2 regions of the Chromohalobacter canadensis genome follow, and region 2 is predicted to be linked to the other one. Evidence: predicted binding sites of a transcription regulator. Region 2 holds the regulator's gene; the other holds the start of a gene.
What was found. Region 2 encodes sigma-54, which starts transcription at its own class of promoters, with help from an activator protein. Its sites were predicted from a motif close to TGGCACNNNNNTTGCTNT; they were not measured.
Positions count from the first base shown of each region.

Region 1: the regulator sigma-54 is predicted to act here: its motif matches at 3,801-3,818, upstream of glnL (nitrogen regulation protein NR(II)).

Region 1 covers NZ_CP140151.1:1,448,828-1,458,105, forward strand. The annotation lists gene SR908_RS06885 (Hsp20/alpha crystallin family protein) at 167-565, opposite strand; gene SR908_RS06890 (Hsp20/alpha crystallin family protein) at 625-1,098, opposite strand; gene ntrC (nitrogen regulation protein NR(I)) at 1,264-2,673, opposite strand; gene glnL (nitrogen regulation protein NR(II)) at 2,689-3,765, opposite strand; gene SR908_RS06905 (DUF4124 domain-containing protein) at 3,927-4,547, opposite strand; gene glnA (glutamate--ammonia ligase) at 4,747-6,156, opposite strand; gene SR908_RS06915 (glycosyltransferase) at 6,644-7,606, shown strand; gene SR908_RS06920 (polysaccharide deacetylase family protein) at 7,759-8,751, shown strand; gene typA (translational GTPase TypA) at 9,019-9,278, shown strand, end outside.
Region 2 covers NZ_CP140151.1:403,594-412,871, forward strand. The annotation lists gene SR908_RS01995 (MlaC/ttg2D family ABC transporter substrate-binding protein) at 1-588, opposite strand, end outside; gene mlaD (outer membrane lipid asymmetry maintenance protein MlaD) at 604-1,068, opposite strand; gene mlaE (lipid asymmetry maintenance ABC transporter permease subunit MlaE) at 1,065-1,847, opposite strand; gene SR908_RS02010 (ATP-binding cassette domain-containing protein) at 1,844-2,695, opposite strand; gene SR908_RS02015 (KpsF/GutQ family sugar-phosphate isomerase) at 2,840-3,820, shown strand; gene SR908_RS02020 (KdsC family phosphatase) at 3,829-4,371, shown strand; gene lptC (LPS export ABC transporter periplasmic protein LptC) at 4,380-4,967, shown strand; gene lptA (lipopolysaccharide transport periplasmic protein LptA) at 4,964-5,488, shown strand; gene lptB (LPS export ABC transporter ATP-binding protein) at 5,537-6,262, shown strand; gene SR908_RS02040 (RNA polymerase factor sigma-54) at 6,387-7,817, shown strand; gene hpf (ribosome hibernation-promoting factor, HPF/YfiA family) at 7,954-8,262, shown strand; gene ptsN (PTS IIA-like nitrogen regulatory protein PtsN) at 8,269-8,745, shown strand; gene rapZ (RNase adapter RapZ) at 8,787-9,278, shown strand, end outside.

The DNA.
Region 1 (9,278 bases), 1.0 Mb from region 2:
GACGTTAGGAGGAGAAGGATATTACGCCGCTCGCCAAGATGCACGAAGCATGCCTTGTCACGCCACGGCTGCGGTGGGAAGCGCTGGCGGGAAAACACCAGGACGGGCGAGTCGATCACAAAGCGGCGCCCCCGCACGGAGGGCGCCAAGGTATCATGCCTACACGTCAGGCCGCCTGGATCTCGATGCGACGCCGACGGTGGGTATCGCGCTTGGGTAACAACAGGTAGACGACACCGTCACGCAGTTCGGCACGAATCGCCTCGCTATCGACCTCCTGGCTCAGCGTGAAGCGACGTGAGAAGCGTTGACCCTGCACCTCCGCATAGCTGGCGGTGATGTCTTCTGGCATATCAAAGCTGATCTCGCCTTCAAGGGTCAGCACATTATCATCGACCTCGATGTGCAGCGCGTCACGGGTCACCCCAGGCATGTCGGCAATCACATGCAGTGCCTCATCTTCTTCGTAGATATCCACGGCAGGCAGCAATGTGCGCTGTTCCTGGGCCTGACGTGTCGTGGCGACGTTCTGGCCCTGCTGGTTTGGACGGGTGACTTCGTTCATGACTCAACACCTCCTTCACTCACGATGCGTGGCTATGGTGAAATCGCCGAGCGTAATGCTCAGCTAGCCTGAACCTCGATACGCTGCGGCTTCATCTTCTCACTCTTGGGTAGACGGATCTCGACAACCCCGTCATGGCTATGCGCCTCGGCGCGCTCGGTGTCCACCCCCTCGGGCAGCGCGATGGAACGGGTGAAGTGGCCACTGAAACGCTCCTGGCGAAAGTGCGGGCGCCGTTCATCCTGCGCGCCTCCGCCCTGCGCATCGCCTGAGGCTTGCTCACCACGTGTGCCACTTACCGTCAAAACGTTGTTCTGCACGCTAAGTTCCAGGTCATCGGGCTTAAGTCCGGCGGCGAAGACATAGACATGCAGGGCGTCATCGGTGCGTCCCATGTTGATTTGCGGGAAGCTGCCACGCGGCATCGAGCGAATATCACTCACCCCACTGGGGAGGACGCCATCCAGCATTTCGCGCAGCCAATCCAATTCCGGGGTGCTGGGCCCGGTTAGGCGCCATAGATCTCCAAACATGATCAAACACCTCCTCGTTATCTCTGCTGTCGATACGAGGCTGGCGTCTGGGCTTTCTCGCCCGGTCACCGTCCTCGCTCAATCTCAGAAATAGGTACTGTTCGACGGATTTCAAGGCCTCTATGTTGGTAATCGCTAACCTCGAGAATATTTCAAATGGGGCGATCACTCGTCGGCGAGTGCCGGCAGCAGCACCTTGAGCTTACGTGTCAGTGTGTTGCGGCCCCAACCGAGCAGCTCGGCGGCCTCGCCCTTGCGCCCGCCAGTATGCTTGAGCGCCGTTTCGATGAGGATGCGCTCGAAATCCGGCACCGCCTCTTCGAGCAGATGCGTATGCCCCGCCGCCAGGGCGCGATCGGCCCACTCGCGGAAGGCACCGCGCCAGTCGCCGCCGGCACTTTCGGTGCCTTCTATATCACGCAGCTCCGGCGGCAGGTCCTCAACCAACACCTCGCGGCCCGACGCCATTACCGTCAGCCAACGACAGGTGTTCTCGAGCTGGCGCACGTTACCCGGCCACGGCAGTTGCGTGAGATGCTGCTCGGCCTCCTGCGTCAGCACCTTGGGCTCGGTGGCGAGCTCCTTGGCTGCGTCGGCCAGGAAGTGCTGCGCCAAGCGGGGAATGTCCTCACGCCGCTCGGAGAGACGCGGTAGATGGATACGAATCACGTTGAGCCGATGGAACAGATCCTCGCGGAAACGGCCGTCTTCGACCAGGCGCTCCAGGTGCTGGTGCGTCGCGGCGATGATGCGCACGTCGACCTTGACCGGGGTGTGGCCGCCGACACGATAGAACTCCCCATCGGCCAGCACCCGCAACAAGCGGGTCTGAGTCTCGGCGGGCATGTCGCCGATCTCGTCGAGAAACAGCGTGCCACCGTCGGACTGCTCGAAGCGCCCACGCCGCTGCGACGTCGCCCCGGTGAAGGCGCCCTTTTCATGACCGAACAGTTCCGATTCCATCAAGTCTTTCGGGATGGCCGCCATGTTGAGGGCGATGAACGGCCCACCATGGCGCGGGCTGTGCTGATGCAACGCCTGCGCGACACGCTCCTTGCCGGTGCCCGATTCGCCGTTGATCATCACCGTGATATGCGATTGCGAGAGCCGTCCGATGGCGCGAAAGACTTCCTGCATCGCCGGCGCTTCACCGATGATCTCCGCCGACAGGCCTTCCGGCACCGCCGCTGGCGTGCGTCGCTCGCGGGCATGCGCCACGCCACGACGCACTAAGGCCAGGGCCTCGTCGACATCGAACGGCTTGGGCAGGTACTCGAAAGCGCCGCCCTGATACGACGCCACGGCGCTGTCGAGGTCGGAATGCGCGGTCATCACGATCACCGGCAGATCCGGGTGGCTTTCGCGAATGCGCGCCATCAGGTCCAACCCATCGAGCCCCGGCATGCGAATATCGGTCAGCAGCACATCGGGCGGTTGACGCAGTATCTGTTCCAACGCGGTGTCAGCGCGCTCAAAGCTCTGCACGTCGAGATCCGGCTGAGCCAGCGCGCGCTCCAGCACCCAGCGTATGGCGCGGTCATCGTCGACGATCACAATGCGTGCGACGTCAGTCATAGGGCCTCCCAAGCCTCAATGATGGCTCTCAAGCGGAATCAACAAACGGAATTCGGTACACCCGGGCACCGAGTCGCACTCGATCAACCCCTGGTGCTGATGCAGGATCGATTGCGCGATGGAAAGGCCCAGGCCACTGCCATCGGCACGCCCCGAGACCATCGGATAGAACAGCGTCTCGCGCAGCGTCTCGGGAATGCCGGGGCCGTTATCGAGAATGCCCAGCTCGCAGACCAAGCGGTGGCGCTCGGCGCCCAGCGTGAATTGCCGCCGGGCGCGAGTACGCAGGGTCAGGTGCGGGGCATCGACGCCGTGTTCTTCCATCGCCTGGACGGCGTTACGGGCGACGTTGAGCACCGCCTGAATCAACTGCGCCTCGTCGCCTTCCAGATCCGGCAGGCTGGGGTCGTAATCGCGCACGTAGTCGATGCGCGGATGCTCGGCCTCCAGCAGAGTACGCACCCGCTCGAGCACCTTGTGGATGTTGAGCGGCTCATGACGACTCATGCTGTTGGGCCCCAGCATGCGATCCACCAGATCGCGCAGCCGATCAGCCTCCTCGACGATGACCCGGGTGAACTCGGCGAGCTGCGGGTCGGGCAGATCCCGTTCGAGCAACTGTGCCGCGCCACGAATGCCCCCCAGCGGGTTCTTCACCTCGTGCGCCAGGCCCCGGGTGAGCACCTTGATGGTCTCCTGGCGCGCGATCAGCGCCTCCTCGCGGGAAATGCGCAACAGCCGGTCGCGCGGCTCGATCTCGATCAGCAGCTCATCGGCGGACAGCGGCGTGACAGTGAAGTCCACCGTGGCCGTGCTCCCCGACGGCAATACCAGGGTCGCTTCGCGCTGCGTGAAGGGATGCAGCTCGTCGCGCGCCTTGAACAACACCGCTTCGACACTGCCCTCGACGCCCGCCAGACTTTCCAGTCGCTGACCCATGACACGCAACCGGCTAGTCGCCAGCAACGACTCGGCGGCCGGATTCATCCAGCGCACATGCAAGTCACCATCGAGCAGCACGATCGCCGTCGTCAGGTGTTCTAGCAAACGTTTTGGTTCGACCGAATATTGCGGCAAGGGAGGTTCTGGCATGACCCGTCCATTATCCATCGTCCATGTACGTTATCAGTGCAAGAAGCGCGCCAGTCTGTCACCGCCCGGCATAGGGCAGTGCCGTCATGGACGCACGCATCACTAACGCACCAAAATAGTGCAAAAGAAGGACAACAGACAGCACCAGGCGCCAAATCGGCTCACTGACTGCCACTGTCACCATTGTTACGGGGATTGTTGGGGTTGGCGGGTAAATACACGCTGGCGCGTTGCACATAGAGGGTGACCGGCGCGCTACGCTGACGCACCCGCCCTTCGGCATCGACCACTTCAGCACGCAAGGTGTGCTCCCCACGCACTAACTCGGTGACCGAGAAGGTCGTCGCGTGTCGAGCCGGCCCATTCACCTCACCATCGATAATCATGCGCAGCTTGTCCGTCTCGCGCAGTTCGGGCGTGATCGCCACACGCACCTGGGTATTACCCGCCGCGCCGGTGGGCAGGGTCGTCTCGTTGCCAGGGGCCGCAATGGCGAGACGCTCGTAAGCGGTGAATGACGATGCGTCATCCGCTTCCGTCTCCGTCGCTGCGTCCGGCAGCGCCTGGAGATCGCGTGTCTCGCGCGGCTGGCCGGGCACCGTGTTCACCGTACCGACGTCTACCTTCTCTCCTACCGGGCGATCGGAAAAGGTCACGTTGCCTTGCGCATCCACGCTGCGATAGACCGGGGTCGCCTGCGCCGCCGACATCCCCATCACAACCGCTACGAGCAACGCCCAAGCGCCTTTCAACCATGTTGCGGTGGCCCACCCTTGGCGCATGCCCTTCTCCTCGTGCCTGTAACGAACGCTCAGTCTAGCGCACCTTCAATTTACCCAACCACAACACGTCCCCTCTAAACCCCTAACGCCCCCTCCATCATGCACGCGTCATAACGTAAAAGGCCCCGTCACATCGGACGGGGCCTCGGTCAGTCGCGATCACTCGCAGTCGTGCGAGATCAGCAGCTGTAGTACGCGATTAGCAGCTGTAGTACATGTCGAATTCGACCGGATGCGTCGCCATGCGCAGGCGATCGACTTCTTCCTGCTTGAGCTCGAGGTAAGCGTCGATCATCGAATCGGTGAACACTTCACCCTCGGTGAGGAAGGCACGATCGGCGTCCAGCGCCTCCAGAGCCTGGTCGAGGCTCTCGGCCACGGTGGGGATCGCCTTGCCTTCTTCCGGCGGCAGGTCATAGAGGTTCTTGTCCATCGCGTCGCCGGGATGGATCTTGTTCTTGATGCCGTCGATACCCGCCATCAGCAGCGCGGAGAATGCCAGGTACGGGTTGGCGGTCGGGTCGGGGAAACGGCACTCGACGCGCTTGCCCTTGGGGCTTGCGGTATACGGAATGCGGATCGATGCACTGCGGTTACGCGCGCTGTAGGCGAGCATGACCGGCGCTTCGAAGCCCGGCACCAGACGCTTGTAAGAGTTGGTCGACGCGTTGGTGAAGGCATTCAAGGCGCGCGCATGCTTGATGACACCGCCGATATAGTAAAGCGCCGTTTCGGACAGCCCAGCGTATTCGTCGCCGGCAAACATGTTGGCGCCGTCCTTCCAGAAGGACTGGTGCACGTGCATGCCGGAACCATTGTCGCCGACCAGCGGCTTGGGCATGAAGGTCGCGGTCTTGCCGTACGCGTGGGCCACGTTGTGGATCACGTACTTCATTTCCTGAACTTCGTCGGCCTTCTTGACCAAGGTGTTGAACTTGACGCCGATCTCGTTCTGGCCGGCGTTGGCCACCTCGTGGTGATGCACCTCGACCGACTGGCCGATGGCCTCCAGCGTGTTGCACATCGCGCTGCGGATGTCGTGGAAGCTATCCACCGGCGGCACCGGGAAATAACCGCCCTTGACGCGCGGACGGTGCCCCAGGTTGCCACCTTCCACGTTAGTGGAGTCGGTCGCCCAGGCGCCTTCCTCGGAAGTGATCTTGTACATCGCGCCCTGAATATCGGCGTTCCAATGCACTTCGTCGAAGATGAAGAATTCCGGTTCCGGCCCGAAGAAGGCGGTGTCGCCCAGACCGGTGGACTTCAGATACGCCTCGGCACGCTTGGCGATGGAGCGCGGATCACGCTCATAGCCCTGCATGGTAGCCGGCTCGATAATATCGCAACGCAGCACGAGGGTAGCGTCTTCGGTGAACGGGTCGAGATAACCGCTGCCATCTTCCGGGCGCAGGATCATGTCGGACTCGTTGATACCCTTCCAGCCTTCAATGGAGGAGCCATCGAACATCTGGCCGTCCTCAAAGAACTCATCATCGACGGCGCTGGCCGGAATCGTGACGTGCTGCTCCTTGCCCTTGGTATCGGTAAAGCGCAGGTCTACCCACTTGATATCGTGTTCTTCGATCAGGGCGAGGGTCTTCTCGGACATGATTTCCTCCACTATGAGCCCACGGCTCGGGTCGTTTGCTTGCGTGTTCAGCGTCGTTTGTAGCACGCCCGCCGGCAACTGCCCACGGGTATGCACTTTACGTTTTGCAATGCAGAAGGCATGCCAATCATTGAGCCATCTAAGTGCACCTTCGATAAACGCATGATCCACCGAGAAAAAATAAACCATCCTTGCGCAAGGATTAGCACCACTTTAGCGCCAAGTGCGCCACATTAAAGTGCAGAGACACTTCAAAGCCTTCTAACGGTGCATCGCATCGCCTCTATGAACCAGATTGGTGCAAAAACATTCGGGCCTTCGCTCGACAGCTGAGCGCCGCGCCCTGTCGAGGTGAATTCGCGCAAGCTCGTAATCAGTATTGCTTTAGAAAAACCAGCCCCGGCGATGATTGCCAGGGTTCGCACCACCCCCCAGTCTGTTTAACAGCTCCCCTCGACACGGGTTTGATCCCAAGGCACTCCCAGCGATGCGCACTTACAGTCTGCTAATCGACGCCAGCCATACCCCCGAGCACCTGGAGCGCTGCCTGAGCGCCCTGGCACGCAGTATCGCGCGCTTCAGCGGGCACACCGAAACGTTGGTCCAGCTTACGACGCTGGATGAGCCTACCCAGCACATGCTGATTGAACGTCAGATCCGCTTCGCGGTACTGCCCCAACATGGACAAGGCGCGCTTCGCCACCATGGCGCTACCTACCTCAATGGCGATGTGCTGGTGTTTTTGGACGCAGCACTCGAAGTACCCGAGCACTGGCTCTCCGGGCTCGCCCGTGCCTTCAGCCACCAGGCCGCCGACGCCATCGTCTGCGCCCAATACCCAGCCACCCCGTTGCCGCCACAACTCGCCAGTTGGTATCTCAGCCGCACGCAACGCGGCTTCGACGACCACCCCTGGGACTGGCCCACCGGTCAACTGGCCATCACCCGCGAGTGGTACGAGCGTCTCGGGGGCCATGATCCTTGCCTCGAGGCAGGCGCCGACCTGGATATCCTCGTACGTCTATGGCGCTGCCACGCGCATCTCTGCTGGCAGGACGCACCCTTGCTGATCGACCATGCCGCCCCGCGCCGCCTCGGCCCCTGGTGGCGTCGGCAACGTCGGCATCAGCGGCGTTGTCTGTACATCCCCAGCACCGCGCGCCATCCGCGTTTTCTCGTCCCCCGTGTGAGTGCCGCCCTTCTCCAGAGCACGAGCCTACCGCTGGCCTTGCTGCTGTGGCTGCCCTTGTCGCCAGGGGTCGGGATGGCCGGCCTGACCTTTAGTGCGCTTCCCGCCGGGCTCATGGCTTGGCGCGACGACACGCCGGCACCGCGCATGGCCTACCGCATCTACTGGTACCGCTGGAGCCTGCACGCCTTGCAGTTGACCGCCACCGGCGCGGCGCTGATGACATTCTGCCGACGAGACAAGCTGGGGCTGACTGGCTAAATTGAGACAACGAGATATGCTGATAGATATCGCAACCACCATCACAACATCACTCTTCAAAGGAGGCCCTTGCCGTCTGCGACAGGATGTCACCACGGCACGGCAACAACGCTCGCACACTGAGCAACGACAGCAGTGCGGAGGGACACGCCATGAGTCATCTCAGCCTTGCACACGATCTTGTGCAGCGCCTGCGTGGGCACTGGCGACGCAACCTTAGCGAGCCGCTTCGCGGACGCAGCGCAATCTTGGTCATACAGCGCGTGTTGCCCGATGAAGCCGCTGCACGCCTACCACACCGAGCGCCCTACTGCCTCGGCCCGGAAAGCTTTCGGCGGCTGCTCGACCACCTGACCGATCACGCGCAGATCGTCTCCCTGGCCAGCGCCCGCCGTCTGCATCGCGACCCGATGCCACGCATCGCGCTGACCTTCGACGGCGGCTGGCGAGATACCGCCGAGGTAGCGCTGCGGCAGCTCGAGCGCCTGGCATTGCCGGCCAGCATGTTTTTGACCACGGGCAATACAGGGCGTCCACAAGGCGATTGGCGGATGGCCCTCGGCGACATCCTCTGGGACGGCATTCAGCCCATGCGCGTTCGCGAATACCTCGGCGATGCCGGGCTTCCGCTCCCACCGCCACGGCCCGACCACCCAGGCACCGCCTACAGTCACGCATTGCACGACTACCTCGAACAACTCGCGCAGCAAACCGCCCTGTCGACGCTGGCTCGACTCGGCGTGGAGTTGGGCACCGAGTTCGACATCGCGCCCCAAACGCTCGACCCGTTCAGCGTACGCCGCTTGGAAAGCGACGGCCTAGTGCGTTTCGGCGCGCGCGGTGTCGCCGCCACGCCGTTAGATACCCTCGACGACCGCCAGATCCAATGGCAAATTCGCCATTCGCGTCGCCAACTCGGCGTGCTATGCCGCGACCCGCTGTCTTCTTTCGCCTATCCACAGCCGGAAGCCTCGCTCCGCGTACGTCAACTGGCCCAGCGCTGCGGCGTTCAGGAAGCCTTTCATAGCCATGCCGGCTGGCTCTCGCACCGCGACGATCCACTGGCATTGCCGCGCTTTCAGATCACGCAACCCGTTGCCAGCAGCGCGGGACGTCTCTATGATTGGCTACTCGGGCACCTTTAATGAGTGAATAGCCCTCTAGATCGGAGCGCTCCACCCCACGCCACACGTCCACTCTGATGCGATAATTGGCGATTGACGAGCGCGCCGCCATTTTTTTGCGTATTTTCGCCCTGCCGCCAAAACGCCCCAAGTCCCTGATAGCGCCACGGTTATCTCCGCGCCAACGCGACTTTTGTCGTGCCGCGCCTGTTGGCAACGGTCATCAAACTGGCAGTCGTCGGCACCCTGACCCTATAATACGGCCCAATTTTCAAGCAGGATCCCTACGTGATCGAGAACCTTCGCAACATCGCCATTATCGCCCACGTCGACCATGGCAAGACCACCCTGGTCGATCAACTCCTGAGTCAGTCCGGCACCCTCGACCGCAAGGCCGAAGGGCAAGAGCGCATCATGGACTCCAACGACCAGGAGAAAGAACGCGGTATCACCATTCTGTCCAAGAATACCGCGATCCAGTGGCACGATTACCACATCAACATCGTCGACACGCCCGGACACGCCGACTTCGGTGGTGAGGTCGAGCG
Region 2 (9,278 bases):
ATCGCGATTGTTGTCGCGCATGGCTTGATCGAACTGGTTGCGGAATGTCAGCCCCAGGTTGATACCATTGACGATGACATTGATTACACGCCACTCGCCGTCGCGCTGATGCAACGTGTAGACCACGGGATAGACATCACCATTGGTGGAGACCACTTCCATGTCGACGCTGGCCTGATCCTCATAACGCCGCTCGCTATCATTATCGAGCACCCGGATATCGCGATAATCGAACGTCACCAGCCCTTTGGCATAGGTCTCGATCAGCGTCTTACGAAACGTGTCGACGAAACGCGAGCGCTGCTCCGGCGAGGCATTACTGAAATACCGGCCCATGACGCTGGCGCCGATATAGCGAAAATCGGCCACGTCGTCGAGGCTCTCGTCGACCAGCGACTCAAGCTCTTCTTCATGCGCGGCGTAATAATCCTTACGCCCCTCCAATTTCTGCATCAACGCTGCCACGTTATCTTCGATCAGCTGCTGAGGCTCCTGCTGGGCCTGTGCCGTCAATGCCACGCACCATAGGACCGACAGCAATAGTGCACAAAGACTGGAGCGCCGGGGTGTGAATTGCCTTGATGTCATGAAAACCTCCTTGGCTCAATCGCTTGTCATGTTCGACACGAACTGCTGAATTAATTGCTCCAGCACCAGCGCTTGCTGGGTATCGCGGATGGTGTCGCCTTCTTCGAGCATCTCGGGGTCACCTCCCACGCTCAGACCGACATATTGCTCACCCAACAACCCCGAGGTGAGAATCGATGCCGTACTGTCCCGCGAGATCTTGCCCTCAAGATCCTCGTCTAGCTCCATGGTCACGCGAGCATCAAGCCATTCGGTGTCGAGCGCAACGTCGGTAACACGCCCGATGGTCACGCCTGCCATGGCAACTCTAGAGCCTGATTTGAGCCCGCCGATATTGGCGAAATTGGCCTGCAGCGTGAATGTGTCCTGCGGTACGCCAAGGCTGATGCCACTGACTCGCAAGCCAAGAAACACCATGCCTAAAATCCCGGCCAGGACGAACAGCCCCACGCCGAACTCCATCATCTTGCTGCGCTTCATCCAAGTTCTCCAAACATCAGCGCGGTCAGCACGAAATCCAATCCGAGCACCGCCAGGGACGAATAGACTACCGTGCGGGTCGTGGCCCGCGAGATGCCTTCCGACGTCGGGATCAAATCATATCCCTGAAACACCGCAATCCATGTAACGACGAGACCGAACACCACGCTCTTAAGCATGCCGTTGAGAATATCGTCGACGAACGCGACACTGCTTTGCATGTTGCTCCAGTAGGAACCATCGAACACGCCCAACCACTGCACGCCGACCAGGTACCCACCCCAGATACCGACCACGCTGAAGCCCACGGTCAACAACGGCATCGAGATAAACCCCGCCCAGAGCCGCGGCGCCACGATGCGCCGCAGCGGATCGATCCCGATCATTTCCATGCTGGTCAACTGCTCGGTCGCTTTCATAAGCCCAATCTCGGCGGTCAGCGCCGAACCGGCGCGCCCCGCGAACAGCAACGCCGCCACCACCGGCGCGAGCTCACGTAGCAGCGACAGCGCCACCATCTGTCCCAGCGCATCCTCCGCGCCGAAACCGACCAGGATGGTGTAGCCCTGCAAGCCCAGCACCATGCCGATAAAAAGCCCCGAGACCAGCACGATCGCCAGCGACATGACGCCGATGAAATGCATCTGACGCAGCCATAAGTGCCACCCTTCGCGAGAAGGAATGCCCACCGCCGACTGCGCCAGGAACATCGACGCCCGACCCAAGGCACTCAGCGCTTCGAGCGTACCCCGTCCAAGCGACGCGATAGGACGAATCATGGACGCTCCCCCTTGGTGGCCAGGATATCGCGATAAAAATCGGGCGCCGGGTAATGAAATGGCACCGGGCCATCGGGCTCACCATGCACGAATTGCTTGACACGCGCGTCACGATTGACGTCCAGCGTTTGCGGCGTGCCATGGGCCATGACCTGGCCGTCGGCGATGATATATACGTAATCGGCGATGGAAAGCGTCTCCTTGATATCGTGCGAGACGATGACTGCGGTCAACCCCAGCGCTTGATTGACCGTCTTGATCAACTGCACCAGTACGCCCATAGAAATCGGGTCCTGGCCGACGAAGGGCTCGTCGTAGAGCACCAGCTCGGGATCGAGCGCCACCGCACGCGCCAGCGCCACACGCCTGGCCATGCCGCCAGACAGTTCCGCTGGCGACAAGTTGCGCGCACCGCGCAAGCCCACCGCCTGAAGCTTCATCAGCACGATATCGCGCACCATGGCTTCCGGCAGGTCGGTATGCACGCGCAGTGGAAAAGCCACGTTCTCGAAAACACTCAGATCCGAAAACAGCGCTCCACTCTGGAACAACATGCCCATGCGACGCCGCATTCGAAACAACGCACGGCGAGACAAACCATGCACATCCTCTCCATCGATACACACGCGCCCGGCATCGGGCACTAGCTGACCACCGATCAACTTGAGCAACGTCGTCTTGCCCGTCCCGCTAGGGCCCATGACCGCAGTAATCTTGCCTTTAGGAATACGCAGATCGACGCCACGAAAGATGTCATTCTCGCCCCGCGAGAAATGCAACCCCTCGACGTCGACCAGGGTCGTGTCAGTCACGTAACGCTCATCCACGTCTCGATAATTATCGAACATCGTATCCTAACTCTAGCGATCACCGCCAGCCTCACCTTGCAACACTCTCGGCGAGTGCGTTTAATGAGCGCCCCAATTCGCTCGCCACTCCCCAGGAGTCAGCGATGCTTGAGCCCAAGGCCGCTAAGGGCAACAATCACTACCATGAACACTGTTACCGATTACGATTATCGAGCTAGCGCGCGACGCACGCTGACACTTGAATCGCAGGCCATCGCCGCTTTGGTCGAACGCCTCGATGAGGCCTTCGACCACGCCTGTCGATTGCTCCTAGCCTGCGAAGGACGTGTCGTTGTCACCGGCATGGGTAAATCCGGGCACGTCGCCCGCAAGATCGCGGCGACGCTGGCCAGTACCGGCACGCCGGCCTTCTTCGTCCACCCTGGCGAGGCCAGCCACGGCGACATGGGTATGATCACGTCCCGTGACGTCGTCCTGGCACTCTCCAACTCGGGCGAGACGGCCGAGGTCACAGCACTATTGCCGCTTCTCAAGCGCATGGGCGCCCCTCTGGTCAGCATGACCGGGCGCGCCGGCTCGACGCTATCACGTCACGCCGAAGCACATTTGGATACCGCCGTGGCCCGCGAGGCCTGCCCCCTCGACCTCGCGCCGACTACTTCGACGACCGCCGCGCTGGCCATGGGCGATGCCCTGGCGGTGGCCCTGCTCGAGGCACGCGGATTCACCGCCGAGGACTTCGCCCTATCACACCCCGGCGGCAGCCTGGGACGACGTCTGTTGCTCAAGGTCGAAGATCTCATGCATCACGGCGAGCGCCTGCCCTGTGTCCCGCTGGGCAGCCCGCTACGCGACGCCCTGCTGGAGATCACCCGTCAGGGCTTGGGCTTTACTTGCGTGATCGATGACGCCGGTCATCTGGCTGGCATTTATACTGATGGCGACCTGCGGCGCACTCTCGACCAGCACGACGACCTGCGCCGTCTGCGCGTCGATGATGTCATGACCCACGGCGGCAAGACGATCCGGCCGGAATTACTCGCCGCCGAGGCTGTCAGGATCATGGAAGACAACCGCATCACGGCGCTCGCCGTGGTCGACGACGCCGGACGACCGGTCGGCGCACTGCACATGCACGACCTATTGGCCAGCGGCGTCATTTGAGGAGCCCCATGACGTACCCCGACGATTGGCGCGACAAGGCACGCCACGTCCGCCTCCTTGCACTGGACGTGGACGGCGTGCTCACCGACGGCACACTGCATTTTCAAAGCGATGGCCAGGAAACCAAGAGCTTCAACATCCTCGACGGCCTCGGCATCAAGCTGCTGCAGCAAAGCGGCATCGCCGTGGCGCTGATCACGGGGCGTGAATCACCCATGGTCAGCCGGCGTGCCGAAGCGCTGGGCATCGCCCACGTCGCACAAGGCCGCGAGGATAAACTAGTGGCGCTCACCGCCCTATGCGAACAGCTCGACCTGCCGCTGGACGCGGTCGCCTATTGTGGCGACGACTTGCCCGATCTGGCCGCGATTCGCGCTGCGGGACTCGGCCTGAGCGTGAACAATGCACCGGAATATGTCCGTGTGCACGCCGACTGGATTCCTGAGCGCTCGGGCGGCCAAGGTGCAGTACGCGAGATCTGCGACGCCCTGCTGAGCTGCCAGGGACGGTGGGATGCTTGTCTCGCGCCCTATCTCGATGGCCAAGGATGAAGCGCGTCATGCCGACTTTTCTGTCTTCTCGCAAATGGGCCCGCGTAGGGCTACTGCTCGTACTCGTCGCCCTGGGCATCGGCCTCGCCATCGTCGAACAACGTGATTCTTCTTCACCTGGCCCGGTCCCCAGCGATGACGCGGGCGAGCCCGATTACTACCTCGAAGGCGTCACCATGACGCGCTTCAACGCACAAGGCATTCCCCATCAAACGCTTAAATCGCCGCGCCTCGTGCATACCCCCGTCGACGACATCATTCGTGCTGACTCACCGACAGCCAAAGTGCGCGACGAAGCAGGACGTAAGTGGGACATCTCCGGCGACAAAGGAAGCCTGGGACCGCAACGCGATCTGCTCACACTGACCGGGAACGCCCAGCTCCTACAACCCGAACAGGGCTGGCGCCTCGACACCGACGTGCTGTACTACCAGTCCAGCGATGGCCACGCCTGGAGTGACACCGAGGCCGTGTTGCGGCAGCATGAGCAACGCGTGCGCGGCAATCGCTTCGATGCCTGGATCGACACCGATCAAGCGCGCCTAAGCGGTGATGTGCGAGGCCACCATCCACAGCCTGCCGAGGACGAATCATGATGACACGACCATTGACGACGGCACTGGCATGCGCCGCGCTGGGACTCACCAGCCACGCAGCACTAGCGCTGGAAAGCGATGCCAGCCAGCCTATCGAGATCGCCGCCGAGCAGTTGGATCTCGACGACAACGCCGGCACCGCGGTCTACACCGGTGATGTCGACATGCAACAAGGCAGCATGCAGCTGACGGCCGCGCGCGTGGAAATCGAACGCGACGCGCAGGGTGAAGTCTCCACGGTCACCGCACATGGCGGCGGTGGCGAGCGCGCCTATCTCGAACAACAGCCGGCACCGGACGAACCGGTGGCCAAGGGCTGGGGCGATACGGTGATCTATCATGCCGCCGAGCGTCGCGTGGAGCTCATCGACAATGCCGAGCTGCACCAGGCCCGGGATACCTTCAATGGTGCCTATGTCGAATACTTCCTCGATCGCCGCCAGGTTCAGGCTCGCTCCGCCGATGATGGCGATGGCGATCAGCGCGTTCGCATGACGCTAACGCCCCGCGACAGCGAGTAGTGACGTGCCTCGTGATTCACTCCCCCCGTTAGGTAGGACCCGACGCCCATGAAGACCCTGAGTGCCGCCAACCTCGCCAAGAGCTACAAAGGCCGCCGCGTGGTACATGACATCAGCCTGACCATACGTCAGGGCAGCATTGTCGGCCTGCTCGGCCCTAATGGCGCCGGCAAGACCACCTCGTTCTACATGATTGTCGGGCTGGTAGGCGCCGATGCCGGCAGCGTGCACATCGACGAACGCAACCTCTCGCATTCCGCCATGCACGAACGCGCCCGCGCCGGTATCGGTTATCTTCCCCAGGAAGCCTCGATCTTTCGCAAGCTTTCGGTCGCCGACAACATCATGGCGATTCTCGAGACGCGCCGCGATCTCGACAAGGCTGCACGCAAGGCGCAACTCGAACGCCTCCTTGAGGAGTTTCACGTCACCCATATTCGTGACAACCCCGGCATGAGCCTGTCCGGGGGCGAACGTCGTCGCGTGGAAATCGCCCGCGCCCTGGCCACCGAACCCGCCTTCATCCTCCTCGACGAACCCTTCGCCGGAGTCGACCCAATCTCCGTTGGCGAGATCAAGAGCATCATCCGGCAATTGCGTGATCGTGATATTGGCGTCTTGATCACCGACCACAACGTACGTGAAACCCTGGATATCTGTGACAACGCCTATATCGTCGGCGACGGTCAGATCATCGCCGAAGGACATGCCGAGGCCATACTCGCCAACCAGAAAGTACGCGACGTCTATCTCGGCCATGAGTTTCGATTGTAAACGCAAACTACTGGAACCGCCGCGTGCTTATATAAATGGCATGATTGTTGCTTCCATTCTTGCAAGTAGCGTCGTCGCGAGATAACGTACGGGCACCGTTTCAGGAAGCGATGATCGATTTTCCATGTCCATGAAACCCACCTTGCAGCTTCGCGTCGGCACACAGCTGACGATGACGCCCCAGTTACAGCAAGCCATTCAGCTCTTGCAGCTTTCTACGCTGGATTTGCGACAGGAGATCCAGCAAGCCTTGGATTCCAACCCCATGCTGGAGCTCGAAGACGACTTCGAAGAACGCGAGGTCAGCGAGACGCAGGAGGAGGATGACTGGACGAACGACATCCCCGAGAACTTGTCGCTGGATAGCGAATGGAGTGATACCTACCAGGACACAGGCCCCTCACTGACGGGAGGCGGAGGCAGCGAGGAAGGCCCTGATATAGAGCGAAATACGGCGCATACCAGTCTTCACGACCATCTGGCCTGGCAACTCGCCATGGCCGATATGACACCGCGCGAACGTGATATTGCCGAAAGCCTGATCGATGCCATGGGGGCCGACGGCTACCTCACCCTGCCCCTCGACGAGCTTGTCGACGGTTTGCGCGGCCAAGGCCTTTCGGGGCTCAAGGTGGGCGATGTCGAACACGTCATGATGCGTGTACAGCAGTTCGATCCCACCGGAGTCGGCGCCCGCGATCTACGCGAGTGCCTGTTGCTACAGCTCGGCGCCCTCCCTGAAAACATGCCGCTGCTAACCCAGGCCAAGCGGTTAGTACGCCAGTTCCTCGAATCTCTCGCCGGCAACGACCGTAAATTGCTCAAGCGACGTTTGCGCCTCGACGAGGAAGAACTCGATCACGTCATTACCCTCATCCGGTCGCTCGATCCGCGCCCCGGCCTCGCCTTCGAGGATAGCAGCAACGATTATGTCATCCCCGATCTCGTCGCACGGCGGATCCGACAGGAATGGCGCATTGAGCTCAATCCCGAAGCCTTGCCCCGCGTGCGCATCCAGCCGGATTACGCCGCGCTCATCAAGCGTGCCGACAAGAGCGACGATAACACCTTCCTCAAGCAGCACCTGCAAGAAGCCAAATGGCTGCTCAAGAGCCTTTCGAGCCGTAACGATACCTTGCTGCGCGTGGGCCAGGAGATCATGGCGCGCCAGCTCGATTTCCTCGAACGCGGCGAGGAAGCCATGAAACCGTTGATCCTGGCGGATATCGCCGGGGCGGTAGACATGCACGAGTCGACTATCTCCCGCGTGACCACGCAGAAATTCATCCATACCCCGCGCGGCGTCTTTGAACTCAAGTATTTCTTTTCCAGCCATGTCGGGGGGCAAGGCGAAACCGACGCCCATTCCAGCACCGCGATTCGTGCACGCTTGAAGAAATTGATCGGCGACGAGCCGCCACGCAAGCCTCTATCCGATAGCAAGCTCGTCGACCTGCTGGCCCAGGACGGTATTCCGGTCGCACGACGCACCGTCGCCAAGTACCGCGAAGCGTTGGGCATCCCCTCCTCCAGCGAGCGCAAGCGACTCACCTGAACGTGGGCGGATTGCACGTGTCGGCCACGCTGCGTAGACTCGCCGCGGCCTTCGTTATCCAGCGCTTGTCTAGGGCTATGCAGCGCTCTAAAAAGGGTTACAATCGAAGTGCCAACCGATGGAATAGGAGCGTGCCATGCAAGCCAATATCACCGGTCATCACATCGAACTGACCGATGCTCTACGCGACTACGTCAATGAAAAGCTCGCGCGTCTGGAACGCCACTATGACAACATCACCACCGTCCAGGTCACGTTATCCATCGAGAAGGAACGTCACCTGGCTGCATGCACGCTTCATGCCGCAGGCGCGGACCTGCACGCCGATACACAAAGCGACGACATGTACGCCGCTATCGACGCCCTAACCGACAAGCTCGACCGTCAGCTCGTCAAACACAAGGAAAAGGTGCAGGCACGCGCTCAGGGCGCCGGTGCCCGTTAATTCGCCATGATATTGGAAAGCATCCTACCCCCCGAGCGCGCACTCTTCGGCGTTGCCGGGGGGAGCAAGAAGCGCGTGCTGGAATTTTTCAGCACCTTTATCGCACAGAATACCCCGAGCCTCGATAGCCAGGAAGTCTTCGGACGTCTGATTGGCCGCGAACGATTGGGCAGCACCGGTATCGGCAATGGCGTCGCTATCCCGCATGCGCGCAATCCGCATTGCAAGGAGCCGATTGCCGGCTTTCTACGCTTGCAGGAGCCCATCGACTTCGATGCCACCGATGGCGACCCCGTCGACTTGATCTTCGTCCTGCTGGTGCCAGAAGAAGCCGACGATGCGCATCTGTCGTTGCTTGCTCAGGTTGCCGCCATCATGAACGATAGCGCCATCCGCACCAAGCTGCGTCAGGCACAGACCCAGCGGCAGCTCTACGATACTTTGCTCGAGGCCATCCGCCAGCACGATACCAGCGCAAACTGACATCTGCGTAAACTGATACTCGCGCAATACAAGGGGTGCCCATGCAGCTCGTGATCATCAGCGGCCGTTCCGGCTCCGGCAAATCAATTGCCCTGCAGGCACTCGAGGATCTCGGCTACTACGCGATCGACAACCTGCCGGCCAGTCTCATGGCGCCCCTGATCGATGAGCTGCGTGAAGGCCCCCCGTCCCGCACGCATATCGCGGTCAGTATCGACGCGCGCAACCTTCCCGACGCCCTGAGACGCTTTCCGGTTCTGCTCGAAGAGATCCGCGCCCGGGGCATTCAGTGCCAGGTCGTCTATTTGACCGCCGACTCGCGCATACTGCTCGAGCGCTATTCGGCGACGCGACGTCGACATCCGCTGACGCGAACCAGCGAAATGACGCTTGCCGAGGCCATCGAGCAGGAACAGACCTACCTTTCGTCGATTCGCGATATCGCCGATTTGGTCATCGACACCTCGAGCCTGTCTGTGCATGAGCTGCGTGGGCGCATCGCCGAGCAGGTAGCCCGTCATAGCGGTCGACAC